Linked DNA regions of Candidatus Vesicomyosocius sp. SY067_SCS001. Each later gene encodes a partner of the first gene's protein in a complex. Links are inferred from orthologs where the notes say so. Each region holds a gene or a part of one and is shown on either strand. Other genes may lie near its edges.

Region 1 (16,571 bases):
TAGCTTTTTCGTATAAATCCTTAAAAACAAGTCTTGATTTATCCAATCCCAATAAGGACGGATAAGTAGGCTTGTTTTTATACTTATCAGAATATTGTTTTTTACCTAATAACTCATCAGGTGTTTCAATATCAAGAACGTCATCTTGAATCTGGTATGCTAAACCGATATCTTTAGAAAAAATATTTAAAATAGCATGATCCTTATTGTTACAATTTTTAGAAATAATTGCACCTAGGTTAACTGCACAATTTAATAATGCACCTGTTTTTTTTCGGTGCATAATTTCTAACGTTGTAATGTTAACTTGTTTTGCAATAATAGATAAATCAATTGCTTGACCTTCTGCCATTTCAAATGAGGCATGCGTTAAAGACTTTATTAACTCAATTTTTGTATCAGAACCAATCAAATTATCATTAACCAACACCTTAAATGCCAATGTTTGCAAACCATCACCCACTAAAATTGCTTGAGCCTCTCCAAAAAGTTTGTGACAAGTTGGTTGATTGTGGCGTATATCATCATCATCCATAGCTGGTAAATCATCATGAATTAGAGAATATGCATGGATAAATTCAACAGCACAACTACTAGAATCAACTAAATCTAAATGCGTACTAAAAGTATTAGCAACAGAATAAGTAAGAATAGGTCTAAAACGTTTACCATTGGTTAATGTGCTATAACGCATTGCTTTAGTTAAATAACCATGCGCTGGTAAACATTTCTCTAATTTAGTATTAACCCTTGTAATGTAAGTATTAAAATCCATTACTAAAAAGTCTTAATGTAATATTTAACACTTAGTATAATACAAAATATTATAACCTCTTTAGTGGTTTTTCATTCGTATAGTTGTCTTGTTCAGTTAACATAGAAATTTTTTGTTCTGCTTTATTAAGTGCACTTTGACATTGTTTAGTTAATTCAACACCTTTAGAAAAGTGATTAAGCGAATCTTCGAGACTTAAATCGCCAGATTCCATGGTTTTTACAATTTTTTCTAAATCGATTAAACCTTGGTTAAAATTAAATTTTTCTGACATTTTATATTTTTCCTCGCTATCCGATTTACTTGTTATTTTATCCATTATTTTTGTTATAAATATTCTTTTAAGTATAGTAAATAGTTTAGTTAAAAAATAACACAATAATAAATTTTGATATTTTTTCTTATAAAGAATGAATAATATATTTAAATTTTACTAAATACTATTCTAATACACCTATTTACCTATGTAAACTATCAATTATTTATACATGTGACTCATAACCTTGTAAATATATACAAGAGAATGGATAAATCTAGTTAATAGGTGTTAAATTCTAAGTTTTTAACTTTTAAGCATCTATATTACTTCTTCCAGAAGAAATATTCTGATAAACATAGGTTAATCCCACTTGAACGAGTTGTAATTAAGACTAATTTAATTGTTGAGTTTTGTGCCAAAATTTAGCTACCTTAGCTAATTCAGGATTGATACTTATAGAGCGTAGTAATAAAAAATCATACGCCATTCTAAAACGTGGATTTTTTAATAATTCTTTTACTTTTTTAGGATTCATACTTTCTAGTTTTGGCTGTATCATCCAGATGTCTTTAATTCTACTACTAAGCCATCTTGGTAATGAAACTTGTTTAATTTGTTCAATAATAACTTCTTCTGAAGCTTGGCTCATAGCTAAAGATGTAGAACATTGTTTCTTTTTAATCACAAAAAAACGCTCATTTTGAGCCTGCCATAAAAATACAGCAAATAAAAAAACAGGTGTTACAGATTGGTTTCTTTTAATTCTATCTGATGTATTTAATAAAGCTTTTTTAATAAATTCATTCTTGTGAGTTTGTTTAAATAAATATTTAAACAAACCATATTCCTCTAAGCGTTGATATATTTTAAACCCATATTCATTATGAAATAATTTAATACACTCTTCATATAAGCGTATTGTGGAGATATTACCAAGAAGTGGCGCTTGCTCAAAAATAGCCAACTTAATCTCATTACTCAAATGAAAATCTAATTTAGTTTGAAATCTAATAATTCTAATCATGCGCACTGGATCTTGCTCAAATCTTTTTTTTGGGTTTCCAATAACATGTAACTCTTGTACTCTTATATCTTGAAGTCCACCTACATAATCAATAACTTCTTGTGTTTCAATGTCGTAATAAAGTGCATTAATACTCAAATCTCTACGTATAACATCATCTTCAATATTGCCATAGCAATTATCGCGCATAACAAGCCCGTTGTTAGCTACTTGTACTTTCCCTGATCTAAAAGTAGCTACTTCAATAAATTTACGTGCTGAAAACATAACGTGTACCAAACGGAACCGCCTACCAATCAAACGTGAACGTTTAAATAATTTATGTACTTGTTCTGGTTTAGCATTGGTTGCAATATCAAAATCTTTTGGTGTTAAACTTAAAAGGAAATCTCTAACACAACCTCCTACTAAATAGGCTTTAAACCCAGCTTTATTTATAATATTAATAACCTTTAAAGCATCTTTATCTAGAAGATTTCTATCAAACTTAACAATCTGACGAATAACTTTCATAAAAATACTAGCCTTGATACTGTAAATCAACTTTGTTTTCTAATGTCCAGTTTTTTTGCTGGTATTCAGCAATTATAGTTGTATAAATACCACCACGAACATTAAAAATTGCTTTTAAGCGCATAAATCTTGGATTACTTATTTGAATCAAATCATCAAGAATTTTATTAGTGACTGACTCATGAAATTCACCCTTACTTCGATACGACCAAATATACATTTTTAATGATTTTAATTCTATACATACTTTATCGGCAATATATTCAAGATATAATTTAGCAAAATCAGGTTGTCCTGTTTTAGGACATAAACATGTAAACTCTGGCATGTTAATTTGAATAATAAAATTACGTTCAATATTAGGGTTATCAAAAACCTTTAAATTTTTATTTGGTTGAGACGACATTAAAATTTTTCCTTTAAAAAACATGGTTATTTTACGCGTCAAAAAGTGTAGCACTCTTTATAAAAACCTAACTAAAAAATAATAAATCTAATATTTTTTATTATTAGTAATTTTACTGAATTATTTTTTAATAAGATATTGTTAAAAAAAATTGGTAAATATTCTATGCCTAATTGAATAAAAACTAAAAATTAGTAATAACATAACTAAATGTACCCACCACAGTCCAATAATTGGTAAAGACTCTCCCCGTTCTAAGACTGATTTGGAAATTAGCAAAGCATTATTATATAAAATAAACACAACAACGCCAATTAATACGCCTAAATTTCTACCTCCATTCTGGGAAGTTTTTCCAAGCAATACACCAAGCGCTGACAATATTAAAATACTCAAAGGCTGAGATATTCTCCATTGAAACTCTGCTATTTCTGTAAGTTTTCTAGAAAGAAACAATTCAAGTGTTGATTTTGATTCTACTTTAGTAACCTTGCTAATTAATTTTTTCATATTTCCGTCAATAATTTGTATATCATATAAATTAAAATTTAATATTTTTTTCTTTGTATCTAGAATAAATCCGTGATAATTCGTACCATCTTTAAGACGTAAATACACGCTATTAGTGTTTAAATTAGTGTATTTTTTAGCCTGTTTCGCTAAAATTATAACTGGTTCATTATTAATCAAAGTGTAAATAAAAATCCCTTCCATATTTTGTTCTTTAGAATTATCAGAATTACTTACTTTTGATGCAAAAAAAATAATATCACCATTTTTAAACTCTTGAAATTCTCTTTCTTTAATAAAAGAAAATTTAGATATATTTTTACTATGATTTATAATCAAGTCTTTTTGCTGCTTAGACCAAGGTACTACAACTGTCGTTAGAATAACAATAACAATAACAATAACAATAACAAGCGGTTGAATGAATAACATAAAATGTTTATTGTTCAAACCTAATGAGTTCATTATGACGGCCTCTGAGTTTTTATACAACCTGTTAATACTCAAAATAATAGCCAATAATAAAGATAAAGATAAAATTGGCACAACATCTCTAATCATATTAAAACCAACTACTGGTAATAGCTCTTTAACAGGTATACCTTCTCCTAGACTCTCTTTCACCATTAGTACTAACTGATTACCAAAAACTACTAAACTAATTACAATAAACACTGCACTTAAAATTACCAATGTATTACGCATTAAATATCTAGCTAGAATGCTATTCTGTAATTTAAAAACTTTAATTGCTATAATAAAGGTTACATACCTTAGGTATGCTTAAGGTGATTAACAAACACTCGTAATGATTAAATTAAACAATGATTTTTCAATCAATTTATTACTTCTTTTGCGACATTAAAGCAAAAAATTCGTCATTAGTTTTGGTCAACTTTAAACGATTAATTAAGAACTCAGCTGCTTCAACAGTATCCATTGGATGCAAAATCTTACGCAAAATCCATATTTTTTGTAATTCTTTTTCATCAGTAATTAGTTCTTCACGACGTGTACCAGAAGCATTAATGTTGATTGCTGGAAAAATTCGTTTCTCACTTAAGCGTTTCTCTAAATGAAGCTCCATATTGCCAGTACCTTTAAATTCTTGATAAATAACTTCATCCATTTTTGAGCCAGTATCAATCAATGCAGTAGCAATAATAGTAATACTACCTCCATTTTCAATATTTCTAGCCGCTCCAAAAAAACGCTTAGGACGTTGTAGTGCATTAGCATCAACACCACCTGTTAGAACTTTACCTGATGAAGGAGAAATTGTATTATAAGCACGTGCCAAACGTGTAATTGAGTCTAATAGAATTATCACATCTTTACCTTGTTCTGAACGTCGTTTCGTTTTTTGGATAACCATTTCAGCAACTTGCACATGACGTTTTGCTGGTTCATCAAACGTTGAGGCGATTACCTCTCCACGAACAGTACGAGCCATTTCTGTCACTTCTTCAGGACGCTCATCGATTAAAAGCACAATAAGTTCACATTCTGGATGATTAACCGAAATAGACGTAGCAATATTTTGCATAATCATAGTTTTACCTGCCTTAGGCGGCGCAACCAATAAACCTCTTTGGCCTTTTCCAAATGGTGCAACAAGATCAATTACTCTAGCAGTAATATCCTCAGTACCGCCATTGCCAACTTCTAAATTAATTCTTTCATTAGGATGGATAGGTGTTAGTGAGGCAAATGGAATCCTATTCCTAACATTATCTGGATCTTCACTATTCACTTCTGATACCTTAATTAAAGCAAAATACTTTTCACCTTTTTTAGGTGCTCTAATTTTACCCGCAACCAAATCACCAGTTGATAAATTAAAACGTCTAATTTGATTAGGTGAAATATAAATATCATCTGCACCTGAGGTATAAGAATCATCACTTGATCTTAAAAAACCATAACCATCTTGTAACACATCCAAAACACCATCACCCAAAACTTCCTCATCATTAGCCGCTTTGGCTTTAAGAATAATAAAAATTAAGGTTTGTTTTTTAGCTCTAGAAATATTTTCTGCACCTAAAGATTGTGCCAATTCTAGTAATTTCTCTGGGCTAAATTTTTTTAGTTCTGATAATTTCATGAATGTGTCCATATTAAGGTTAAGTATTTTTACTTAATTATAGATGTGTATCTAAAGTACTATAAAACTTTGTTAAACTAACTACTTAAGAGAAAAATAATCAGTTATTTAGTCTTTAAATATTAGCGTCGATAAATGCACTAAGTTCTGCTTTTGAAAGTGCGCCCATTTTTGTTGCTTGGACAACACCATCAAAAAATAACAACATAGTTGGAATACCACGAACTCCATACTTTGATGGCATTTTTTGATTCTCATCTATATTAATTTTAACAATAAGAACTCTACCATCATATTCATCAGCAATTTCGTCTAATACAGGCATTAGCGTCTTGCACGGTCCACACCACTGCGCCCAAAAATCTACTAATACCATTTGTGATGAGTTAACAACTTCTGCTTCAAAAGAGGCATCAACTACTATTTTAATTTTATCGTTCATATTTTTATATTAATCTGAAATTAAAAAACAGCAGAACTTGATAACTGCGTGAAATTATATCATTATTTAACTCGCATAATTCTTTTTTACAATTTTTCCTCTAAACTCTCTCTTAGAGTTAATTTTTCTGCCATACTCAATGGTTCATTTTTAGCATTGCTAATAAAAAATACATCCTCAACCCTTTCTCCCATAGTTGCAATTCTAGCATTAATTAATAAGATGTTTAATTCAAAGAATACGTAGGCAATATTAGAAAGTATCCCTTGTTTATCAAGCGCGTTAATTTCTAATTGAGTTAGGTTCCATTGTTCATTTAAACTAAAACTAACTTTTACTCTATGATCAAAATATTGATATATGTACATATCATGAGTTATTCTTAAGCTCACATCTAAATTATCCAACTCATTTTTGATTTTTTGATTTATATTAATATGCTCAAATGCTTCATCTTGCAAAACACTAATTGTGTTATAGACTTTATTATTCTTGGTGGTTAAAATTTTAGCATCCACAATATCAAGCCTTAATCTTTCAAGAATACTAATTAATTTAAAGAATAGTCCATTAAAATTATTACATAAAATAAGAATATCAATTACGTTATATTGTGAAATTCTAGAGCTAACAGTAATCTTATCTACAGTTATTTTAGTGGTAAAACTTAAATGCCACAGAATATCACTTATATCATAACGTAAATAATAATCTTTTGGTAAAGTTGATAATATATTTTCAACCTCACTTATTGGATAACCTTGAATAATAGAGTTATTAATAATAGTTTGTTTGATATTTTGCACTCTCTGATCTACACTTGAACGTTGACCATTACTACTTTCTAGGTATTTTTTAGTGTTGTAAAATAGTTTCTTTAACAAAGAATCTTTCCAGCCATTCCATAAATTATCTTTTGTTGCACGAATATCAGCTACTGTTAGTAAGTATAAAAATTCTAAGAATTCAACTGTACTCACTTGCTCAGCAAAATACTTAATTACCTCAAAATCACCAATATCTTGCTTTTGTGCAACCATTGACATGAGTAAATGTTTTTCAACTAATTGTGAAACTAAATCAATATCATTTGCTTTTAATTGATGATATCGACAAAATTTACGTACATCAATTGCACCTAACTGAGCATGCTTTCTACCTCTACCTCTACCTTTAGCAATATCATGAAAAAGCCCTGCTAATAATAACAATTCTGGTTTTTGAATGCCTGCTGCTATCTCACTACAAAGTATAAACTCATTAGCAAACTCAGACACAAAAAAACGTCTCAAATTACGAATCACAAACAACGTATGTTGATCTACTGTATAGGCATGGAATAAATCATATTGCATCAGCCCTATAATATTACCAAAAGCAGGAATGTAGCGCTCTAAAATACCATAACGATTCATAAGTTTTAACGCCTTATTCACCCCTTGATTTTGCTGTAATAATTCAATAAATAATCGATTATTATTACGTCTTTTATAATAGTCACAATCAATTAAATTGATACTAGTTTGCATTTGTCTAAGCGTTTTTGCACTAATACCACATACATAATTATGCTTAGCAATAAGTAAAAATATTTCAATAAAAGCGGACGGTATTTTAATAAAAATCCGCTCATCAATTGAATGAATATAACCATGACTAACCATAAAACGACTATTCAAACACTGTGTATTTAAAATTTCATCTTCTAATAATTGCAACAAAATATCATTAAGACGAGAGACCTTAGTCACTGTTTGATAATAATCTTTCATGAAAGCCTCAACTGCTAAAAAATCCCCATCAACATAACCCAATATATTTGCTACAGATTTTTGATATTGGAATACAAGTCTGTCTTCACGTCGATTAGCAATAATATGTAGTGCAAATCTGACTTTGAATAAAAATAGTTGTGCTGTGTTTAATAATTCATATTCAGCAATTGTTAAATATTGCTTATCGATCAATTCAAACAAAGTATTAACACAAAAATACCATTTCGCCACCCAAACAACCGTTTGAATATCTCTAAGACCTCCAGAGCTTTGTTTAATATTAGGTTCTAAATTGTAAGCAGTATTAGATGGGTTTTGATGACGATTATACTGTTCTTTTTTCTTTCCAACTAAAAATGATTGACTTGACCAAACACTAGATTTAATCACAGCTTTCATCTTATAAAACAAAGACACTTTACCTAGAATAACTCTAGATTCTAATAAATTAGTCACCACACTAAGATCATCAATCACGCTAATACAATCTTTCAAATCTCGAGTTGCATGCCCTACTTCCAGATTTACATCCCATAAAAATGTCAAAAAACTAGCAATATCCTGTTGATAAGTATTATGAGAATCATCAGGAATTAAGATTAATAAATCTATATCTGAGTATGGATGCAATTCTTTCCTACCATAACCTCCAACTGCCACTAAACACAACTGATAAGAAAGATTAAAACTTTGCCAAATATCCTTTAGTAATTGATCAATTCCATCACTTCTATATAAAACAAGTGCTTGAGCTGTCTCTGGACTATTTAAAAAATCTTCCTTGACTGAATCCTGTAATGATTGATATTGTCCTCTAAATAGTGATAAATCTACCATACTTATAAGTATTTATTAGAAATCAATCGCCATCTTTAAACGTAATAACGCTTTATTCTTACCAACCAATTCGGCTACAATATCAATACTGCCTGCATTGCCATCACCACTTAGCGCAAGCCTAAAAGGCTGTCCTACTCTTCCAAAGTCGATATTGAGCTCAAAGCATACTTGTTTAACAACTTGTTTAATATTATTAGCTTTCCAGGTGTTTAGCATTTCTAATTCTACAAGTAAGTGCTTAAGTGGTGCTTTATCTTTAAATAATTTTTTAGCAAGTTTTTCATCAAAATTGTCAAAATCTTGATAAAACATTTTTAACTCACCTGCCATATTAACCAAAGTTTTACATCTATTTTGCAAGTATCGAATTACTATTTCAATATTAGGTATATCTTTAATTGTAATTTCTTGATTTTGTAAATGCCAAGTCAGGTTACTAAGTAAATTCTTAACACTAGAACTTTTAATGGTTTCTTTATTGAACCACAAAAGCTTATCTTGATTAAAATTTGCAGACGCTTTATTGATATTTTTTAATTCAAATAGCTGAATAATTTCATTTATAGAAAATATTTCTTGATTACCATACGACCAGCCCAAACGGGATAAATAATTAAGCAAGGCTTCAGGCAGAAATCCTGCATCTCGGTATGCCATAACACTCACAGCACCATGTCGTTTTGAAAGACGTATACCATCATTACCTAGAATCATAGGTAAGTGTGCAAATTCTGGTAGATGCCAACCTAATGCTTGATAAAGGTTAATTTGCTTAGGTGTATTGTTAATATGATCATCACCGCGAATAATGATATTAATTTTCATATCATGATCATCAATTACCGCAGTAAGATTGTAAGTTGGTGTGTTATCGCTACGAGCAATAACTAAATCATCTAATTCTTGATTATTAATTGAAATTTTTCCTTTGACTACATCATTAAAAACCACTATTCCTTCTTTTGGATTATTAAAACGTACAACACCAGTATGTAGATTTTTATCACGACAACAACCGTCATACTTAGCCTTTTTACCTTGTTTTGTTAACTCTTCACGCAATATTTGTAAACGATTCTTAGAACATTCACAATAATAAGCTTTTTTTTCATCTAATAGATACTGAATAATTTGTTTATACCTATCAAAACGATCCGTTTGGTACAAAGGACCTTCATCATAATTAAGCCCAAGCCAATCAATGCCTTGTAAAATAGCATCAGTTGATGCTTGAGTTGAACGTTCTAAATCTGTATTTTCAATACGTAATACAAATTTACCATGTTGTTTTTTAGCCCAAATCCAAGCGAAGAATGCAGTTCTAGCACCCCCAATATGTAAATAGCCTGTTGGGGATGGAGCAAATCTTGATTTCATCATTATTTTTTAATGTTATGGGCTTACTCTACTCTATCGGCTTTGTCGAACCAATATTGTGCTTTTTCTAAATCTTGTTTAACTTCTTTACCATCTTCGAATAGCATACCTAATGTGTACATTGGACCAGAAATACCAAATTTAGCACCTTTTTTAAACCACTTAATAGACTGTACAATATCTTTTTCTACGCCCTCTCCAGTCATATATGCTACCCCTAGCATATGATGAGCAAATGCATGTCCTTTTCCTGCTGCTTGTAAAAAATTTTCAAACCCTAAAGACTGGTTTTTGACCATGCCTAAACCGTTCATTTGCATCATACCAACACGCCATAAAGCCTCAGCATTACCTTTTATAGCTAGTGGAGCTAATAATTGATATGCCATGGTAAAATTCTTAGTATCAAAAGCAGTGACACCACTGAATAAATCTGCATTATATATATCTGTATTACTTGAATCTGACATCTATTTCTCTAATAATAAAAAAGAGAATTAATTTTACACTGTTATAATGTGCTTTTATTCATCAAATAGTCACTGTAACACCATGGAATTTAACCAACAAGAGACAGATTATAACAGTATTGTTTCCATCGAAGAATACCATGTTAAATTAACACATATACAACTTAAAATACCTTGTTTTATTTCTTGTAGTTACTATTGTGAAATTAATATCAATCATCTTAATGATATTAATAAAATTTCGTTATTCCCTCTATCCAATCAAGATAATATTAATTTATTAATTATTGGTTCAGGCTCAACACATAAATTTTTACATCCAAAACAACAGATAGCTATTCGTCAAATGGGTATTAGCACTGAAATTATGAATAATAAATCAGCTTGTCGAAGCTTTAATTTACTACTATCTGACGCTAGATCAGTTGGTTTATTATTATTATAAAATTATTAAATGTTGCACAAATACGTCATTATTGGCATTATTTTAAGATGGATACTCCTTTATTTTTATTGATTATCACACTTAGTGGGTTTGGACTTATTGTGCTTTATTCAGCTTCAGAAGGCTCTATGCAAACTATGTATAAGCAAGCCTTACACTTTGCATTGGCAATTTGTGCAATGTTAATTATTGCTCAAATACCACCTTATCAACTTAAACGTTTCTCTCCTTATTTAATGTTACTTGGCATATTTTTGCTAATTTTTGTCTTAATTTTTGGTTCAAATAGTGGTGGCGCTCAACGCTGGCTTAATTTGGGTTTTATACGCTTCCAGCCTTCTGAAATTATGAAAGTTATCGTCCCTATTGCTATAGCTTCAATTTTAAGTGAGAAAACATTTTTACCAAAATTACTACCCATTTTTCTATCCATTGTTGCCATTATTTCAACTGTGATACTTATAGCTAAACAACCAGATCTAGGTACTTCACTATTAATTGCTGCATCTGGTTTTTATGTATTGTTTTTTTCTGGTGTTCGCATTCAAATTATTAAAAACAATTGGCTAAATTTTACTTTAATTTCATCAATCACTATTTCATGCGTCTATGTTGTATGGGACTACCTATTAATAGGTTATCAAAAAAAACGTATTATGACCTTATTTGACCCAAGTTCTGACCCTTTAGGTTCTGGCTATCATATCTTGCAATCAAAAATTGCAATTGGCTCTGGTGGTTTAATTGGTAAAGGCTTAGGACAAGGCTCTCAATCTCATCTTAATTTTTTACCTGAGCATACAACTGACTTTATCTTTGCTGTTATTGCTGAAGAACTGGGGTTTATAGGAATTATATTCTTATTTACCTTGTATGGATTGATTATTTACCGATTACTGATAATTTCTTTTCAATCAGAGGATAATTTTTCAAGATTATTAGGCTTGAGTTTAACTTTTGTCTTTTTTACTTATATTTTTGTTAATGTTGGCATGGTATCTGGACTACTACCTGTAGTAGGTGTACCATTACCATTGATTAGTTATGGCGGATCATCAATCATTACTTTAATGTCTAGCTTTGGCATTATCATGGCAATTCGTAAACATAAAACACCAAGTTACCTACAAAAATAATGTACATATTCTTGCTTATTTGCTTTTTTAACTTAATTTTTACCAACAACTAATTTTCAAGTAACCTGTTATCTTATTAAAAATAATAGTAAAAAATCGTGTCTTTGGATAGATGTAAAGGTTTGTTTATTATTAATGAACACATTAATAATAAACATTGATTATTTTGTGAAAATAACTTAGTAACACTTAGAAGGTGCTGAAAACATAAAAAATATCCAATATTGGCGAAATAAGTATTTAAATATTCATTAAGATATTAAAAATAAAACTAAATTGGAATTCATTAGCCTACCAAAAATAGTTAATCAATAAAACTTTGCTTACTTTTTATAATTTTTAAGTACTGACATATTATAATCACGATAATAGATATGCTATGGTATCTTATCAACTATAAAGCAAAGTTAAAACAAGTATTTAATTAACTAAACAACTAATTATTTTATGCAAAACCAATTATTTATCAAATCCTTAACTATTCTTATATACTTATTTACCTTAAATACCCAAGCAGCAATTTTCATTACCCCTAAAGCTCCAGAAATATCTGCTGTTGCTTATAGTATTGTTGATTACAATTCTGGTAAAGTCATTGCTAACAACAAACAAAACTACAAACGAGCACCAGCAAGTCTAACTAAACTAATGACAGCGTATGTCATTTTTCAACTCATTAACAATGATCGTATAAACTTAGAAGATGAAGTACGTATCAGTAAAAAAGCATGGAAAACAGGTGGTTCAAAAAGTTTTGTAGAAGTAGGAAAAACTATAAAGCTTAAAACTTTGCTTAAAGGCATGATTATTCAATCCGGCAATGACTCTGCTGTTGCTTTAGCTGAACATATTGCAGGAGATGAAAGTACATTTACTACTTATATGAATGAATATGCACGCAAACTTGGTATGAATAATTCTCAGTTTAAAAACGCTTCTGGTTTACCAGATAATAATCAATACACTACTGCTGCCGATATAGTATTACTAGCAACAGCAATAATTAGAGACTTTCCTCAATTTTACCCATGGTATTCAGAAAAAGAATTTACTTACCATGGTATTAAACAATACAACCGTAATAAATTACTATGGAATGATCATACAGTAGATGGACTTAAAACTGGATTTACTAAAAAAGCAGGATACAATCTAGTAGCCAGTGCCGAACGTCTTGGTATGCGCTTGATTTCTGTTGTTCTAGGATCTAATAGTGTCAACGACAGAACTTCACAAACACAAAAAATTCTTGATTACGGCTTTCGTTTTTTTGAAACTAAAACCATTAGAAAAATAAAAAAAGAATTGCCTATAGCTAGCTCAACTAAAAACATGTTAAAGGTTGGTACATCAAAAACAATTAGTTTTACTCTAGCACGTGGTCAGTTCAAATTTTCAGACCAAGTTATCCAACTTGATACAGCCTTATCAGCACCTATTAATAAAGGTGATATTGTTGGAAAACTTCTCATTCAGTTTAAAGGCAAAACCATAGCTAGTATTCCACTTGTTGCGCTTGAAAATGCACAACAAGCAAATTTTTTTTCACGTATGCTTGAGGCTATTGGATTTTAGTGGTATTTTTAAACGGAGAATTTATTAAAAAAAATCAAGCACACATTTCTGTGATGGATAGAGGTTTTTTGTTTGGTGATGGCGTGTATGAAGTAATTCCTATTTATAATGGCAAAATATTCCGTCTTGATGAACATTTATTACGTTTACAAACAAGTCTTGATTCGATCAAAATAAAAAATCCATATAGTTCAAAAAAGTGGGGCAGTATTCTCAATAAACTTCTAAAATTTTACAACAATCAAGAACAATCAATTTATTTACAAATAAGTCGGGGTATAAGTAACAAACGCCAGCATAGTTTTAGTAATTTGACACCAACTGTCTATATCGAAACTAACATTTTGCTAACTAAAACCAAGAAAACACTTAGAACAGGATTTTCAGCCATCACACAACCAGATATTCGTTGGAGTCGATGTGACATTAAATCCACCTCTCTTTTAGCTAATGTTATGTATTCACAACAAGCAAAAGAAAAAAATGTTGAAGAGATTATTCTTTATCAAGGCACTCAAGTGACTGAAGGTGCAACTTCTAATGTTTTTATGATAAAAAATAACACCCTATATACCCACCCAACTAATACTCACATTCTATCTGGTATTACTCGTGATTTGGTTTTAGAAAGTGCAAAGGCATATCATATCTCTATTCAAGAAACCTCGTTCTCAATTAATGAACTAAACACTGCAGATGAGTTGTGGATCTCCAGCTCTACACGCGAAATTATGCCCATAACCAAAGTTGATAATAAGTTAATTAATAATGGTCATATTGGTAGCGTTTGGAGCCGTGTCTATGATTACTACCAAAATCTAAAGAATACATGACGAATACCTAAATATGTTATATATTTAGCTTTGTAAATTTTTTTGATTATCAAGATTTTTAACTCACACGCGTAAATAATGATGCTAGTTTTCATCGTTATTTTAGAGTTCAATATCAATTAGGATTTAATTTAATAACTTTTCTGTATGTTTTAAATGAAAATTTAAATCTTAATCTATACAAAATTACCATTTAATGAAATTATCAAAATACAAGCTATTCACATTCAAAATCTAACATTTAACAAATACAACAAACAACTACTCAATTTTTTAATTAATTTAAACTAATGAGATTGCAAACTTCAACTAAAAATTATGTATGTATTCTTAAACTCCTGTCAATTAAAAACAACAATAACCAATATTTAAATGATGCACAATTGGTTAAAAATACGTAGAATAAACAGCAAATAAATACCTAGTTAACTCTTGCAAACAAAAACCTATACTTTTCTGGCATTGCTGTTTACCAATCTACACTGTTTAAACCTTATTTATTTAAAAAAATAGCACTCTCAAAAGTACTAAAAACAACCATTGCTAAATCAAATTAGTGCTGGATATTACACAGTATATTAGTAAGATACAGAAACTCAAGAACGTTTAGAATTAGCTAATAATAAAACCAAACTAAATGTAAAATAGATACTTGATAGTATCAAGGTTGTACCAACAATAAATAGTTATGAACCCCGCCAGATCTGGAAAGAAGCAACGGTAATAATTTTTTATGTGTTGGAAGATATTCTTGATGCTATCATTTTTAATATAATCAATCCTATTTTGATGAGTAAACACTATCAAGTTTTAGCTAGAAAATATCGCCCGCATTCTTTTACTGAATTAGTAGGTCAAACAAACACCAAAAAAACCTTAATTAATGCACTTGATGCTAATAATTTACATCACGGTTTTCTATTCACAGGAACACAGGGTGTTGGTAAAACCAGTATTGCTAGAATTTTTGCCAAATCTATTAACTGTGAACAAGGAGTTAGCTCAACCCCGTGTGGCAAGTGTTCTACTTGCATCGAGATTGACAAAGGTCAATCAATTGATTTAATTGAACTTGATGCTGCCTCACACACAGGGGTGGATAATATGCGTTCTATTCTAGAAAATACGCAATACATGCCAAGCAAAAATCGTTATAAAATTTATCTTATTGATGAAGTACATATGCTCTCTAAGAGTAGTTTTAACGCGCTTTTAAAAACCCTAGAAGAACCACCAGAACATGTTAAATTCTTATTAGCAACTACTAGCCCACAAAAACTACCTGTGACTATTTTATCACGTTGCTTGCAATTCACATTGCAGCAACTAACCCATGATGAAATTCTAGGACAACTAAAATTTATCATGGATTCTGAAGCACTAAGCTATGAAGAATTAGCCCTTAGTCAAATTGCTGATTTTGGCGAAGGCTCAATGCGTGACGCACTAAGCTTACTTGATCAATCAATTTCTTATGGCAAAGGTACAGTAACCAATGCCGATATTAAAACTGTGCTAGGTTTAGTACATCATGAGGACATTATAACATTAACCACACATTTATTTAACCGAGATGCTAAATCGGTAATTAATTTTATTGAAGATTTATCTCATCAAGGCGAAAACCTTAATAATGCACTTAAAGATTTAAGTTCATTGTTCCATAAAATATCTATTGCACAAATTGTTAATATTAAAAGTGACAGAACTATTAAAAATCTTAGCGAACAAATATCAAACTTTGATTTACAAATTTTTTATCAGATGTCAATTAATGGCTCTAAAGACATGGCACTAGCTCCTAGCGATCAGATTGGATTTGAGATGACGCTACTTAGAATGTTAGCATTTCGTAGCGATAACCAACCTAATACAGAAAAAAAAACACTAAAAATCAAGTCTAGAGTTAAAATACCAGTACTAATTGAAAAAAAAGAAATACCAGATTTTGCAAAACCAAAAATACTCAATATTAACAATCAACAACAATGGGAAACACTTATCCTATCACTAGAATTTAAAGGTAGTGTAAAGATGTTAGTAGAAAATACATTATTTGACAAAATTAATAACACAACACTAAC
Region 2 (16,463 bases), 410 kb from region 1 along the record:
TATTTGTTAGAAGTGGATAATAATTTAGTGTTACCGGTAGATACTTCTATTCGTTTCTTAATCACCTCAAATGATGTTATTCATAACTGGTGGGTACCTGATTTTGGTGTGAAGCAGGATGCTAATCCAGGTTTTATTAATGATGCTTGGGCAAAGATTGATGAAATAGGTACCTATCGTGGTCAGTGTGCTGAACTTTGTGGTAAAGATCATGGTTTTATGCCTATTGTGGTTGATGTAGTCTCCAAAGCAGATTATGCTCAATGGGTATTAAAGCAACAGATAGCTAAAGCAGCAACACTTACTCAATCAAGAAAAACTTGGAGTGAGAAGGATTTAACAAGCTTGGGTAAAAAAGTTTATAACACAAATTGTTCTAGCTGTCATGGTATTGCCGGAGAAGGCATTCCTGGTGTTTTTCCAGCACTTAGAGGTAGTTCTGTTGCAACTGGTGATATCAAAAAACATATAGGAATTGTTTTGCATGGAAAGGCTGGGACTGCTATGGCTAGTTATAAAAATATACTGGGAGATGCTGATATTGCAGCAGTAATAACCTTTGAAAGAAGTTCTTTTGGTAATCAAATGGGTGATTTGGTTCAGCCATCAGATATTAAATCTGCACGTTAATTTAGAGTAATTAAGGAGAAACAATATGACAACAATAACTGCTTACACTAACCATCACAGTCCTGAAAAAGGTTTGATGAGATGGATTAAGACAACTAACCATAAAGATATTGGATCGTTATATTTATGGTTTGCATTTATCATGCTGTTAGTTGGTGGTGCAATGGCAATGGTTATTCGTATGGAATTATTTCAACCAGGTATGCAATTAATTAATCCACAATTTTTTAATCAAATGACAACCATGCACGGTTTGATTATGGTTTTTGGTGCGATTATGCCAGCATTTGTTGGGTTGGGTAACTGGCTTATTCCAATGATGATAGGAGCGCCTGATATGGCATTACCAAGAATGAATAATTGGTCTTTCTGGATTCTACCATTTGCTGGTGGTATTTTACTAAGCACATTTTTTATGGAAGGTGGTGCACCTGCGTTTGGTTGGACATTTTATGCACCACTGTCAACAACATTTGCACCAGATAGTACCGATTTCTTTATTTTTGCAGTACACTTGTTAGGCTTTTCTTCCATTATGGGTGCGATTAATATTATTGCAACAGTCGTCAATATGCGCGCACTAGAAATGAAGCTTATGGATATGCCATTATTTGTATGGACATGGCTAATTACCTCATTTTTACTTATTGGTGCGATGCCAGTACTTGCGGGTGCGGTAACTATGATGTTGACAGATCGTAATTTTGGCACAGCATTTTTTGATGCAGCAGGTGGTGGTGACCCTGTTATGTTTCAGCATATCTTTTGGTTTTTTGGTCATCCTGAGGTTTATATTATGATTTTGCCAGCATTTGGCGTAATTTCACATGTTATTCCAACCTTTGCTCGTAAACCTTTGTTTGGTTATTCATCAATGGTTTATGCTACTGCATCGATTGCATTTTTATCCTATATTGTTTGGGCGCACCATATGTTTTTAACTGGCATGCCAGTTGCTGGAGAGTTATATTTCATGTACGCAACCATGTTAATTGCAGTACCAACTGGTGTTAAAGTATTTAACTGGATCTCAACTATGTGGAGAGGTTCTATGACTTTTGAGACGCCAATGTTATGGGCTGTTTCATTTGTATTTTTATTTACGATTGGCGGTTTTTCTGGCGTAATGGTAGGAATTGCACCAGCAGATATTCAGTATCATGATACTTATTTTGTAGTTGCACATTTCCATTATGTTTTAGTGACTGGTGCATTATGGTCTATTATTGCAGCAACATTTTATTGGTTGCCTAAATGGACAGGTAAAATGTACAATGAAACTTTGGCACAGGTGCACTTTTGGTGGGCAGTTATTTCAGTAAATGTTTTGTTCTTTCCTCAACACTTTTTAGGGCTTGCTGGTATGCCTAGGCGTATTCCTGATTATTCGTTACAGTTTGCTGATTTTAATATGATCTCTTCTATTGGTGGCTTTGCATTTGGTACATCATTTATTTTATTCACCTATATTATTATTGATTGTATTCGTAATGGTAAGCCAGCAGATGCTCGTCCTTGGGAAGGTGCTAAAGGTTTGGAATGGACCTTAGGTCCAAAGGCACAGTATCATAGCTTTAATAAACCACCAACAAGAGAATTAATTAAGCAAGAATCTCAGAACTCTTAATGAAAAATAAAAATCAACAAGGTGTGGTAATTACTGTAGTAATTACTAGCGCTATTGCAGTAGGTGTGTTTATAGCAACCATTGTATTGTATGGTTGATATAAGTGTTCGGAAAAAAATAACAAAAATATTTTGGATAAAATTAATTTTATCACCAATATTAATGTTTGCTTTTGCTTATGCAATGGTACCTATTTACGATGTATTTTGTGAAATTACTGGATTTAATGGTACAACAGGTAGAATTAATAGTGAACAAACATATGCTATAGATGAATCGCGTAGGATTGAGGTAAGTTTTTTTGCTATGACAATGGGAGGTTTTCCAGTGCAGTTCAGACCTAAGATAAATTCAATGGAAGTAATACCTGGTAAGTTTTATACTACTAGTTATATTGCTAAGAACAATACTGATAAAGTTGTTATTGGTCAAGCAGTTCCTAGTGTTGCTCCTACAGAAGCGGCATTGTATTTTAAAAAGTTAGAGTGTTTTTGTTTTAATAAACAAGTGTTTGAACCACATCAGAAGATAGAAATGACCTTAAGATTTGTTATTGAGCCAGAATTAGACGAGCGTATTAAAGACGTGAGTTTATCTTATAATTTTTTTAAGATTAAAAATTAAAAAAGGGGAGAATAAATATGAATGAACAAGAATATTATGTACCAAGTGGTACTTATTGGCCTATTATTGGTTCAATTGGTGTTGCTACTTTATTTGTAGGTTTTGCTAATCAAATGCATGGTGCTAGTTGGGGTGCTTCAATTATGGCCTTAGGCTTTAGTATTTTGGTGTTTATGATGTTTGGTTGGTTTGGTCAAGTTGTTAATGAAAGCACTAGTGGCATGTATAACAGTCAAGTTGATCGCTCATTTCGCTGGGGTATGAGTTGGTTTATTTTTTCCGAAGTTATGTTTTTTGCCGCCTTTTTTGGTGTGTTATTTTATGCAAGGCAATTATCAGTTCCGTGGTTGGGTGGTTCAGGTAATAACCTTTTCACTCCTGATTTATGGAATGGTTTTAGTTCAACATGGAAACAAATTGCTTTTAGCACTCCTGGTTTAATATTACAATCAGGTACATCAATTTCTGTGCCAAGACAACTAGTTGATGCTTGGGGACTTCCAGCTTTAAATACAGCATTACTGCTTTTATCAGGCGTTACTTTGACTTTTGCACATCATACGTTGCGTAATGGAGATCGTAATAAAGTTATTGGATGGTTGGTTGCTACTATTGTTCTTGGCGTATTGTTTCTAGGATTTCAAATTACTGAATATGGCCATGCATATCATGATGGCTTGAAGCTAACTTCTGGCATTTACGGCTCAACATTTTATATGTTAACTGGTTTTCATGGTTTCCATGTAACAGTTGGTGTAATTATGTTAACTGTTATTCTTTATCGTGTACAAAAAGGACATTTTAGTGCAGATAGCCACTTTGGCTTTGAAGGTGTTGCTTGGTATTGGCATTTTGTAGATGTAGTGTGGTTGGGTTTATTTATCTTTGTGTATTGGTTGTAGTTAGTTATAAAGTTGATAAAAATATTTTATATTTGGTTTTTTAGTTTATTTCATCGGAAAAACTAATGACACAAATTATCATAATCATCATTATTATCGCTATCTTAATAGCACTAAGTATAGGTTTATTTGGTATGCTTAGAGGTGGGAAAACTGGTTCTAATAAAATGTTTAAATCATTAGTAATACGTGTAGTATTGTCTTTATCTTTGTTTATTATCGTTATGTTTTCTGCTTATATGGATTGGATAGAACCCAATATAATTATTATGGATGCATTTTCTTTTCAGTGATTAAGCATACTATTTTTATTCCTACGATTTTAATATCCTTAATTATTTATGGATTAGTATCGTTAGGATTTTGGCAGATTGACCGTGCTGATGAGAAGCATATTATTGAGAATAAGATTATACTAGCACAACAAAAACCTGTTCAGTTGATAACAAATGTAAAAGAGGTGTTGAGTAAAGAGCATCATCAGGTGTTATTAAAAGGTCATTATGACACTGATAAACAATTTATTTATGACAATCAAATTGTTAATGGTAATGCTGGTTATTATGTGCTTACACCTTTTGTATTAAGTAATAAAACTACTATCTTGGTTAACCGTGGTTTTGTACCCTGGCATGGAAGTCGCGGTCATCTGATTAATATTAAAGTAGATAATCTAACAAGAGTTATTAAAGTTAGACTGATTAAGCCTATTGAGCGTATTAAACTTAAGCAAGAATTAATCACATCAAATTTTCCTGTATTAATACAGTCTTTAAATTTAGATGAGTTATCCTTGTTATCTGATTATCCAATTATTGCTATGTTAGCGCGTCTTGATATTGAAGATAGTGATGGATTTTTTAGGCAATGGGAACCTTTTTATGGTAGTGTGGATAAGCACTTAAGTTATGCATTGCAATGGTTTTTAATGGCTTTAGTGTTAGGTATTATTTCTTTAAGATTATGGATAAATAAAAATAAAAAAAATTGATCTATATCAAAAGAGCATGATGTTGTTGACTGCATCATAGATGCTAGTGTAGAATTTGAGCCTATTTTTTTAATATAAAGAAATAGGTTATTAATCTAAAAACATAGAGGACTATTAATGAATTTAACAGAAAAGTATGATTTAGGTGTTGTTAAATGGTTTGCTATTATGGCAACTGTTTACCTAGTAATAGGAACACTACTTGGTGTATACATTGCTTCTGAATTAGCTTTCCCATTTCTTAATGATTTAGGTACAGATTTACCTTATTTTCAATTTGGTCGATTAAGACCTTTGCATACTAATTCTGTGATTTTTGCTTTTGCTGGATCATCATTAATGGCGTCAGCTTTTTATATTGTACAACGTACTAATCAGACCCGTCTTTGGTCTAATAAAATGGCTTGGTTTACATTTTGGTCATGGAATACTGTGATTGTTTTAGCGGTCATTACTTTGCCTTTAGGTTTGACACAATCTAGGGAATATGCAGAGTTAGAATGGCCAATTGATATTTTGATTACTTTAGCATGGGTTTCGTATCTATATAATTTTATTATGACCATTCACATTCGTAATCGTAATAAAGTACCACATGTTTATGTGGCTAATTGGTTCTTTATGGGTATGATGGTTATGGTTACTTATCTTCATGTGATTAACAATTTATCCATTCCAGTGAGTGCGTTTAAATCTTATTCAATTTTTTCTGGTGTACAGGACGCTATGATTCAGTGGTGGTGGGGTCATAATGCTGTTGGGTTTTTTCTAACAGCAGGCTTTTTAGGTATTATGTATTATTTTGTTCCAAAACAAGCACAGCGTCCAATATATTCTTACCGTTTATCGGTGATTCACTTTTGGGCATTGATGTTTGGTTATGTTTGGTTAGGTGCTCATCATCTACAATATACAGCATTACCTGATTGGGCAGGTTCATTGGGTGCAACAATTTCATTAGCTATGATTATTCCATCATGGGGTGGTGCGCTTAATGGTATTTTAACGTTATCAGGCGCTTGGGATCGTTTACGTGAAGACTATATTTTACGTTTTTTGATTATGTCTTTAGCTTTCTACGCTATGAGTACATTTGAAGGACCGGTTATGGCGGCGAAGACAGTTAATGCCTTGTCGCATTATACAGATTGGACGATTGGTCATGTACATTCTGGTGCATTAGGCTGGAATATTATGGTGGCAGCAGGTGCTATATACCACATGATTGAGAAAATTTATAACGTGAAAATGTCACAAAAACTCTTAGGTATTCATTTTTGGATACATACGATTGGAACAGTAGTTTATATTGTAGCTATGTGGGTATCAGGCATTATGCAAGGTCTTATGTGGAGAGCGTATGATGAATATGGAACTTTGGCTTATACGTTTGCTGAATCAGTATCAGCAATGCATCCTTATTATGTTATGAGAGCTACAGGCGGTACATTGGTATTATTAGGCGCAATTATAATGTTAATTAATATTGTGATAACTATTCGTAGATCAGGTTCTGGTCAAATAGCTAATGTATAAAAAGGAAACAAACCATGGTAAATAGAAACGTAAAAGAGAGTTTACAGGTTAAACTGGAGAAGAATATTTTTGGTATGTATTTGTTTATGGCGCTATCAGTGTCATTGGCTGGTATTGTAGAAATTGTTCCTTTATTTACGAATCCTGAAACAGTTAAGGACGAAGTGATTGCAGCTGATGGTAGTATAAAAAGTTTATTATGGCTTCGTTCTAAAGGTCAAAGTTTGTCTGACTGGAAGCCTGGTGATGGTGTAAGGCCTTTGACTGCTTTAGAATTGGCTGGTCGTGATATTTATCAGCGTGAAGGTTGTTATTTATGCCACTCACAAATGATACGTCCGTTTAGGGATGAGAAAGAACGTTATGGCCATTTTTCTTTAGCGGTGGAGTCAATATATGATCATCCGTTTCAGTGGGGATCTAAAAGAACAGGACCTGATTTAGCACGACTTGGTGGTAAATATTCTGATGAATGGCATATTTTGCATTTACGTCATCCACAAGCAGTTGTACCAGAATCAGTCATGCCAAAATATCGTTTTTTAGAAAATTCTTTGGTTGATGGTGATGTAATCGCTACACACATGAGCGGTTTATCTAAAGTTGGTGTGCCTTATATAAAGGAAGATATTGTACAAGCGTCAGCCTCCGTTAAAGGAAAGAATGAAATGGATGCAATGGTAGCTTATTTGCAATCGTTAGGTAATATGATAAAATTTGAAGATGGCGTGATTTACAGAGAATAATGACTTTGGTTGATAAAATTGGTGCTGTGATAACAGTTGTTATATTTTTATTATTAGCGATTTCTTATTTTTACGCTTTTAGACCAAAAAATAAGAAAAAATTTGAATCCTTACGTAACTTTGTAAATGATAAAGATTGAGTTAAGAGGGAAAACAATGAGTGAACAGAAAAATTCTTTCCCAGATGAAAATAATACAGGGCATTTTTGGGATGAAGAAAATGATATTAGAGAGCTAAATAATCGTCCGCCAAGATGGTATATGTTGGCATTATATATGGGTACATTTGCTGTTATAGTTTATACATTTTATTATCCAACCATTCCTTGGTTTGGTGAGCATAATAAAGGTTTTGCTAGCTGGACACAAGTTAGTGAAATGAATGAAAGCGTTGCTAAATTAGAGATCTATCGTGAAGAAAGGTTTGCTGATACTGAAAAAGCTATTGCTGAAAAATCATTAGAAGAAATTGTACTTGATGATGAATTAAGAACTTATGCTATTAAAACGTCTAAAGTATTATTTGGTGATAATTGTTCGGCTTGTCACGGTGCTGCTGGTCAGGGTAATATAGGTTTTCCTGTTTTAGCTGATGATGATTGGTTATATGGAGGAACATTAGAACAAATTAGTGCTAGTATTACAAGTGGACGAAAAGGAAGAATGCCAGCACGTATGATGGGTATTTCAGATGCTGAGGCTAGTACGTTAGCTACTTTATTGATTGAAATAGGTAAAGGTAAAAAAGTAAATTCTGATCCTGTTTCTAAAGAACTATACATGAATAAAGGTTGTATTGCTTGTCATGGTCCTAATATGAAGGGCAATCAATTGTTAGGTAGTGTTAATTTAAGCGACGGTATTTATCGTTTTAAAGCAGATAATCAACATTCGTCAATTGTACGTATAATTCTACATGGTGTAAATCAAGTGAACGATCCATTAACGCAAGACGCTGTTATGCCATCATTTGGCCATTCAAGTATTATCAATGCTGCGCAAATTAAAAAACTTGCTGTTTATGTGCATCAATTAGGTGGGGGTGTTTCTGTTAAATAAAATATTTAATAATCCGTTATACTATATTTCAAGGAAATTAAAATATTTTTTATTTAAAAGTCAATTTTTTTTAAAAAAAATTGTTATCTTTGTAGGTATAATTCTATTTTTAATGCCGAAGTAGCATAGTTGGTAGTGCAACTGATTTGTAATCAGTAGGTCGCCAGTTCGAGTCCGGCCTTCGGCACCATATTTACGAGTAGGATTACATATACATGTATGATATTGTCGTAATTAGGTTGTTTTCTATTTTAAAATTGTTTGATTTAGTTTATTATTAAGACTAATAGTCTTTCAGCATGTTATTTTTAGGATAAAACTTAATTAGTTAGTTTGTTGAGTTTTATACCAATTAATTTTATTTTTGTGTGTATATTAAGGTATGTGATTGCCATTGATAGGTCGATTAATAAACCAATATAATGGAGTTTGTGTTAAGTTAGTTGTTGATATCAAACTAGCTTGTTCTAATTCAACATCAACTAGCCACAGTTTAGTATTGTTTAACAGTAGTATTTGCTTATTTGGCACTAGTGTATGCCAAATTAGTTGTTGAAGGAGATTTAAATAATAATGTACCAAGAAGTTGGTTAATAGCGCATTTGTGTTGTTATAGGTGTGTTGTGTAAAGTTAGCACTTTAGATGTTCAAATGAGCCAAAAAATTAGAGAAATCATAGTTACTATTGGCAAAATTAGAAAATACAAATATTAAAGTGCTTAGAAATTTAGTCATTAGTAGTTGTAGGTTTAGGTGCTAATACTTGTCGATTTCCAGCGCTGTTCATACTGCTTACTATACCACTAATTTCCATATCTGCAATAATAAGCGCTGCACGGTTGTAACTAATTTGCATACGGAGTTGTAGATTAGAAATTGAAGCACGTCGTGATAAGGTTACAATTTTAACAGCTTTATCATATAAAACATCAAGCTTACCTGATATATTTGATATTTTATTTAATTTACTATGAGTGTGAAGAATACCATCTATATAATTAGTTTCATAGTTGTCTTTTAAAAAATTAACCACGCGTTCAATCTCACCATCGTCAACAAAAGCACCGTGCACGCGAATAAGATGTGACATACCTGGCGTCATATATAGCATGTCACCCATACCAAGTAATTGTTCAGCGCCACTTTGGTCAAGAATGGTGCGTGAATCAACTTTTGAAGAGACTTTGAAAGCAATACGTGTTGGTATATTAGATTTGATTAGACCAGTAATAACATCTACACTTGGACGTTGTGTGGCAATAATAATGTGAATACCTGCAGCTCGTGATTTTTGTGTTAAACGTATAATAAGTGCCTCAACACGTTTAGCCTTGGTACGATCTTCTTGGGCTAATGTGCTAAGCATATCAGCATATTCATCAATAACTATCATAATCATAGGCAATACCTCTAATTCAGTTGTTGCTTTACTTTCATTAGTAGTGTTTTGATTAAATAATGGATAAAGCAAAGGTTTTCCATTATCTTTAGATTTTTTTAGTTTTTTATTAAAGCCTTCAATATGACGCACTCCAAATTTAGCTAATAATGAATAACGACGTTCCATTTCATTAACACACCAGCACAAGGCAGAAGCTGCTTGGTTCATATCTGTTACAACAGGTGTGAGCAAGTGTGGAATATCAGCATAACAAGCAAGTTCAACAATTTTAGGGTCAATCATAATAATACGTACTTCTTTTGGCTTAGCTTTGAAGAGTACGCTTAGGATCATCGTATTTAGTCCAACTGATTTACCCATACCAGTTGCACCAGAAACGAGTAAGTGCGGCATTTTTGTTAGATTGGTAATAATTGGAATACCGTTAATATCTTTACCTAAACCCATGGTTAAGACAGAATCAGATTTAATAAAATTTTCAGAAGAAAAAATTTCTTTAAGGTTGATTATTTCACGTTGTGTATTTGGGATTTCTAAGCCAATAACAGGTTTTCCAGGGATAATATCAACAATACGTACACTTTTAACTAATAAAGCACGTGCTAAGTCTTTATTAAGATTTATAATTTGACTAACTTTAATTCCAGGAGCAAGTGAAAGTTCAAATTGAGTTACGACAGGACCAGGGGTGACTTCAGTAACTAAAACATTAAAACCAAAATCTTTAAGTTTCACTTCAACTTGGCGTGACATGTTTGCTAGTGTTTCTTTAGAGTACCCACTGGTGTTGATAGTTGGCTCATTAAGTAAGTTTAAATTCGGCAAACCAGTTATAGTTAACGTATTAAATAGATTGGAGGAAATAACTTTTTTAAAACTTTTTTTTGGTTTTTCCTTGCTTTTTTTTATTTGGTTACGTATGTTAGTTTTAATACTTGATTGTTTAATTGGAGTAGAAATTTTTATAGCTTTTTTGGTTTTAACTTGTGTTCTAATATTACGTATTTTGCTAAAAAGATTATTTAATATATTACTAGTAAAGGATAAAATATTAATCCATGAATAGCTACTAATAATACTAACACTAATCATTATAATACTGAGATAAATAATTAGTGATGCAGAACCAAATGCAACACTAAAATAACGATGCATACTAATGCCAATATAGCCGCCAGATGGTCCCATATCTGTAAAGTTTTGAACTAAAAATGCTGCACTAAAAGTAATTAGTGTCATTAGTGAAATAAAACGGATAGCAATTGTTAAGTATTTTGACTTCTTTTGTTCAGCATTTTTGTGGATTTTCCATCCTAACCATATCAGTGAGACTGGTATTAAATAAGCACTATAACCTAAATTAGATAAAGATATATCACTTAAATATGCACCAAATACACCAGCAAGGTTAGTAACTGGTGCAATTAGAGCAACGTTACCTGACCAAGGGTTTTCATTAGCAGAGTAGGTAACTAAGGCGGATAAAAAAATAAGACCTATGGTACTTAAAAAGATAAATAGTATTTCACTGGCTATTTTAGTACGAGGTTTTTCTGGGTATCTTTTTGTACTTATTTTTTTATTCTTTTTCAAGGTGGTTTATAATGTTTCAAATGTATTAATAAAGTATAAAGTATTCATATGAGTGAAAATAAACATTGTAAAGTATTGATTATTGGCTCAGGTCCTGCTGGTTATTCTGCTGCAATTTATGCAGCTAGAGCTAATCTTAGCCCTGTTGTTGTGAGTGGTATGGAACAAGGTGGTCAGTTAATGAACACCACTGATGTAGACAATTGGCCTGGAGATGGTACTGGTGTTCAAGGTCCAGATTTAATGGCACGTATGAAAAAACATGCTGAGTATTTTGACACACAAGTTATTAATGATACTATCATATCAGTTGATTTTATCAAACACCCTTTTGTTCTAAAAGGTGAGATAATTACCTATACAGCAGACTCAGTGATTATTGCAACAGGTGCAAGTGCTCGTTATTTAGGTCTAGAATCAGAAGAAGAATTTAAAGGAAAAGGTGTATCTGCCTGTGCAACGTGTGATGGATTTTTCTATCGTGGAAGAAAAGTAGCTGTGATTGGTGGAGGTAATACGGCAGTTGAAGAAGCTTTGTTTTTATCAAAAATTGTTGATCATGTTACTATTGTTCATCGTAAGCATAAGTTTTCTTCTGAAAAGATTTTATCCGACCAGTTAATTGAAAAAGCAAAAAAAGGTAATATCACTATTGAATATAATCATAACCTTGATGAGGTATTAGGTGATATCACGGGAGTAACAGGGATTCGTTTAAAAGATTATAATAATAAGATAAAAGATATTGATGTACATGGTGTATTTATTGCTATTGGCCATACACCTAATACAGCTATTTTTAAAGGTCATTTAGAAATGATAAATAATTATATTAAAGTCCAGAGTGGAACACAAGGCAATGCTACACAAACTAGTATAGAAGGTGTGTTTGCAGCAGGTGATGTATCAGATCATGTTTATCGTCAGGCCATTACTTCAGCTAGTTCTGGTTGTATGTCAGCGTTAGATGCCGAACGATTTTTAGGCGTATAATTTACTGTTTATACTTGTTAAGGCCACATAGCTCAGTTGGTAGAGCAAGGGACTGAAAATCCCTGTGTCCCTAGTTCAATTCTAGGTGTGGCCACCATATTTATTTGATTGTATTAAATGTTCTTTTATTAAGACTAGTTAGAGAATTCTATTTTCGTAAAGCATTAATTTTGTTTTATCACGAAATTAAAGATTATTTTTTGTTTTTAAGTGGATTTGAAAGTTCAACAGTATGAGTAATTAATACTATTACTTTATGATAAAATGTTAGTATGTCGCCCTTAAGAAATACTCTCCTTAAGAGATAAGTTGGCGACATACTTCTTTTTAGAGTATGTATTTCTATTGTTAGTTAAAATTTTAAGCTGGTTAAAATTTATGTTTTCTAACTATTTGTTAGCAAGAATTTGCATAACTGCCATACGTATTGCAATTCCATCAGTAACTTGTTGCAATATGATTGATTGATTGCCATCAGCTACGATTGAGTCAATTTCAACACCACGATTAATTGGACCTGGATGCATAACAATAGAATCAGACTTTGTTAGTGCTAGACGTTTTGGCGTGAGTCCAAAACTATCAAAGTATTCTTGTTCATTAGGGATATTAGCCTCAATCATACGTTCTTTTTGTAGTCTTAATACTATCACTACATCGCAATCTTTAAGTCCTGGTTCAATCTCATCAAAACAACTGACTTCTGAACAAGGTTCTGAGTTGTATTGTAAGATTTTTGGGGCAATAAGACGAATATCAGTCGTTCCTAGAGTTTTAAGTGCTTGAATACCAGAGTGTGCCACACGTGAATGAATAATATCACCTACAATAGCGACTGATAAGTTTTCAAATGTTTTTTTGTGTTGGCGAATACTGAGCATATCAAGTAGTGCTTGGGTTGGATGAGCGTTAATACCGTCACCTGCGTTTAGAATGGAGACACCTTTTAGGTATTTTGCTACGTGGTGTGGTAAGCCATTTTGTTTGTGGCGAATCACAAACATGTCAATTTGCATGGCTTTAAGTGTTCGCATGGTATCAAGTAAGTCTTCATTTTTTTTGAGTGCTGAGTTAGCAAGGTCAACGTTAATAACATTAGCACTACTTCTCATTGCAGCAATTTCAAATGTGTTGCGTGTTCGTGTTGATGGCTCAAAGAATAAATTAGCAATGGACATATCATCAAGTGCTTTGGATTTTTTTAAGTTACCAGAGGCATCAATTAAGCTGTCAGCTTTATCAAGAATATGAGTTAAATGTTGTTTGGAAAGACCCTCAAGTCCTAATAGATGAATTAATTTACCAGAGTCGTTTAGTTGAATATGGTTACTAATTAAATCTTTTTTCATTGAGCCATGTTTGTAATATCAATTGTGATGATTGTTTGTCAACATTACCACGTTGTGCATTGTGATGATGATGATTGTATTTTAGAAGTTTTTTTGCTTCATTTGAGGATAAATATTCATCAATAAACTCAACTTCAATTTGGTAACGATTTTTTAATTTTTTTCCAAATGATTTGGCAATAAAAGTCATTATCTGTTCTTTTCCTTGTTGGTCAAATGGCAATCCTACAATAAATAGCTTAATATTATGACTATTAATAACTTCATCAAGTGCGATCCAATTAGTTGAATTGTTTTTATGATGTTTAATCACCGCAATACCTGTTGCTCGCATGGTTAAACTATTGGCTATTGCAACGCCAGTTCTTTTAGTGCCAATATCAAATCCTAAATAAGTATTAATATTCATCGTAGTTGTTGTAATAATTGATAGCCAACATAGCCATCAATCGGCAGGTTATTTGCTTTTTGGTATGCTCTTGTTGCGCAACGAGTTTTTTGTCCCGCTATACCATCAGGTTCACCTGCATTAAATCCAAGTTTATTTAGCGTGTTTTGAATGTATTTAATATTACTATTACTAATCGAAGGTTCGGTAATTGATTTCGCAAATAATTGATTTAAGCCTATTAAGCGATCAGATAAATGTCCTACAGATAGTGCATATAAAATTGAGCGATTCCACCTGAGAATAGCATGAAAATTTCGATAAATTAAAAATGCTGGGCCGTTATAACCCATTGGTAATATGAGAGAGGCTTGCATCATTGAGTTGGGGAGAGTAGCACCATTTATCATACGTATACCTAGTATTTGCCATTTATTTACTGTTTTTTTAGTATTTAAACTCGCTAGTTGGTAGTTAAAATCTTTAGGAATATTAACCTCACGCCCCCAACGTTCTCCTTGATGCCAACCAATATTTTTTAGAAAATATGCTGCACTGGCAAAGATATCTTCTTGTGTATGCCATAAGTCAATTTTTCCATCAAGATTAGCATCTATACCGTAAGTATCTACATTAGTGGGCATAAATTGTATACCACCCATGGCGCTTGCCCAAGATCCTTTGGCGTTCAAAGGAAGTTTGCCTTCATCGATTAGTTTAAGTAAAGTCAATAATTCATGGGTGAAAAATTCACGTCGTCGTTTATCAAAACTCAGTGTTGCGAGTGAGCGAATTATATTAATTTTTCCAACATTTTTACCATAATTAGTTTCCAAACCCCAAAGAGCTATAATAATATGAGGCGGTACGCCGTATTTTTTATGATTTTCTTGTAAAGATTTCTGGTATTGTTTAAGTTTTATTAAACCTTTATCAAGCTTATTCTGATTTACTCTTGAGTTTAGATAATGCCAAAAATTAAGGTTAAATTCTGCTTGGTTGCGGTCATATTCTAAGACTTTAGGATTTGGTGTTAAATCATTAAAAGCATTGTTAATTGTAGTTTGTGAAACACCTAATTGAATTGCTTTGCGGCGAATATCATTCAAGAATTGTGTAAAACTATGTGTATTAGATGTGTCTTTGGTATCATTTGTATACGCAGGTAATGTTAATAACAAACTGAAAATAAATTTTAACATGTCAAAATTATAATGTCTAAGGTGTTTATTGTTTTTATCTTTTTATTTTTAAGTTCTTGTGTTAGTGAAACAGTACAAACTATTATTGGTACAACCATGGGTACTGATTATAGTATCAAAGTTTTGAACACTCAAATCTCAAAGTTAATTATTGATAAACGTCTTAATGAGATTGAGAAAATATTTTCCACTTGGGATGAAAATTCCGAGCTTTCAAAATTAAACAGAGCGCCAATTAATCAATGGATAAAAGTATCAGATGAGTTGTTTTTTGTTTTACTCCAAGCAAAAGAAATATATAAGCAAACTCAGGGTTTTTTTGATCCTGGTATAGGTCGTTTAATTGATGTTTGGGGTTTTGGTGTTATTAAGACACAGGTAAAACCTAATAAGGAAAAGATAGATAAAGCACTAGCAATATCATCTATTGAGTATGTACATTTAGACGATTTACGAGTTAAAAAGCTTAAAGATATTTATATTAATTTATCTGCTATTGCTAAGGGTTATAGTGTAGATATTGTGGCAAATATGCTAATTCAGCAAGGACTTAAAAATTTTATAGTGGAAATTGGTGGTGAAGTAATGGCTCAAGGTCAGTGGACAATTGGTATTGAAAAGCCAAATAATAGCATGCCAATTGCTATTGAGTTGCAAAATTTAGCTATTGCTACTTCAGGAGATTATCGTAATTATCTTGTTTGGCAAGAAAAAAAATATCAACATATTTTAAATCCCAATACAGGATTACCTGCTAATACTGATCTAAGTTCTGTTAGCGTAATTCATAATAGCGCGATGATGGCAGATGCTTATGCAACTGCTATGATGGCAATGGGTAGTCAAAAAGCTAGAATATTAGCACAACAACTTAACTTATCAGTGGTGTTTATTTTGAATCAGTGGTACAATTTTGAAGTACTACAAATTCATTAAAATATAACCTTTATTATGGTGGTGTATTTATACTAAAACTTGTCAGTATTTTTTTGTGATTGATAAAAATAAAAATATATTTAGTCATATGTTACTTGTAGAAACGTTAAAGTTTAGAACTTTAGATGATTTTAGTTAGTTATTTTTGTTGAATATTGGTATTCATGTTGTTAGGATATTTATAACACTTGATTGTATTATATGATTATATGAAATCTATTAGACATTGGTTAAATGATTTTAATAAAAATTATTAATGGATATTTTACATGGTTAAGCTCTGGATTATACAAGGTAAAAGGATTACAGATAATAGTTGATAATGCTAAAAAATATAGAATATTATTAAGTAAGTGGTTATCTATATAATTATGTAGTATATTATGTAGATTCTAACAAAGTCTAATACTATAACTATATAAGTTATGGTTAAGACCTGAAAAACAGGATATTTGCCTAAAATGAAATAAATTGTATAATATACC

The links.
Region 2: the proteins of trxA (region 1) and trxB are in contact, whole or in part, in a crystal structure (PDB 1F6M), measured with the Escherichia coli proteins. The link is inferred for Candidatus Vesicomyosocius sp. SY067_SCS001 from one-to-one orthologs.

What each region holds. Positions count from the first base shown.
Region 1 is NZ_CP054877.1:450,084-466,654, reverse strand. Bases 4,374-7,290 are described here. They hold trxA (thioredoxin TrxA), read right to left. Parts: upstream 6,037-7,290; coding sequence 5,710-6,036; downstream 4,374-5,709. Other genes in these bases: glnD ([protein-PII] uridylyltransferase), read right to left, coding at 6,123-7,290; rho (transcription termination factor Rho), read right to left, coding at 4,374-5,594. Outside these bases: HUW60_RS02240 (polyprenyl synthetase family protein), read right to left, coding at 1-775; HUW60_RS02235 (exodeoxyribonuclease VII small subunit), read right to left, coding at 825-1,049; polynucleotide adenylyltransferase PcnB, read right to left, coding at 1,426-2,571; queF (preQ(1) synthase), read right to left, coding at 2,579-2,977; LPS export ABC transporter permease LptF, read right to left, coding at 3,119-4,210; more of rho, read right to left, coding at 4,332-4,373; more of glnD, read right to left, coding at 7,291-8,648; gltX (glutamate--tRNA ligase), read right to left, coding at 8,664-10,028; HUW60_RS02195 (tetratricopeptide repeat protein), read right to left, coding at 10,052-10,498; HUW60_RS02190 (Mth938-like domain-containing protein), read left to right, coding at 10,581-10,943; rod shape-determining protein RodA, read left to right, coding at 10,991-12,079; HUW60_RS02180 (D-alanyl-D-alanine carboxypeptidase family protein), read left to right, coding at 12,527-13,654; dat (D-amino-acid transaminase), read left to right, coding at 13,654-14,487; dnaX (DNA polymerase III subunit gamma/tau), read left to right, coding at 15,277-16,571. UniProt on the Escherichia coli protein: Participates in various redox reactions through the reversible oxidation of its active center dithiol to a disulfide and catalyzes dithiol-disulfide exchange reactions.
Region 2 is NZ_CP054877.1:35,363-51,825, forward strand. The notes cover bases 10,322-13,130. They hold trxB (thioredoxin-disulfide reductase), read left to right. Parts: upstream 10,322-11,158; coding sequence 11,159-12,103; downstream 12,104-13,130. Other genes in these bases: HUW60_RS00230 (DNA translocase FtsK), read right to left, coding at 10,322-11,110; HUW60_RS00245 (aspartate carbamoyltransferase catalytic subunit), read right to left, coding at 12,493-13,130. Also shown: coxB (cytochrome c oxidase subunit II), read left to right, coding at 1-630; ctaD (cytochrome c oxidase subunit I), read left to right, coding at 656-2,257; HUW60_RS00180 (cytochrome c oxidase assembly protein), read left to right, coding at 2,348-2,881; HUW60_RS00185 (cytochrome c oxidase subunit 3), read left to right, coding at 2,899-3,783; HUW60_RS00190 (twin transmembrane helix small protein), read left to right, coding at 3,849-4,076; HUW60_RS00195 (SURF1 family protein), read left to right, coding at 4,073-4,774; ccoN (cytochrome-c oxidase, cbb3-type subunit I), read left to right, coding at 4,892-6,310; ccoO (cytochrome-c oxidase, cbb3-type subunit II), read left to right, coding at 6,325-7,056; ccoP (cytochrome-c oxidase, cbb3-type subunit III), read left to right, coding at 7,213-8,115; more of HUW60_RS00230, read right to left, coding at 8,843-10,321; more of HUW60_RS00245, read right to left, coding at 13,131-13,452; Holliday junction resolvase RuvX, read right to left, coding at 13,433-13,861; HUW60_RS00255 (lytic murein transglycosylase), read right to left, coding at 13,858-15,042; HUW60_RS00260 (FAD:protein FMN transferase), read left to right, coding at 15,055-15,978.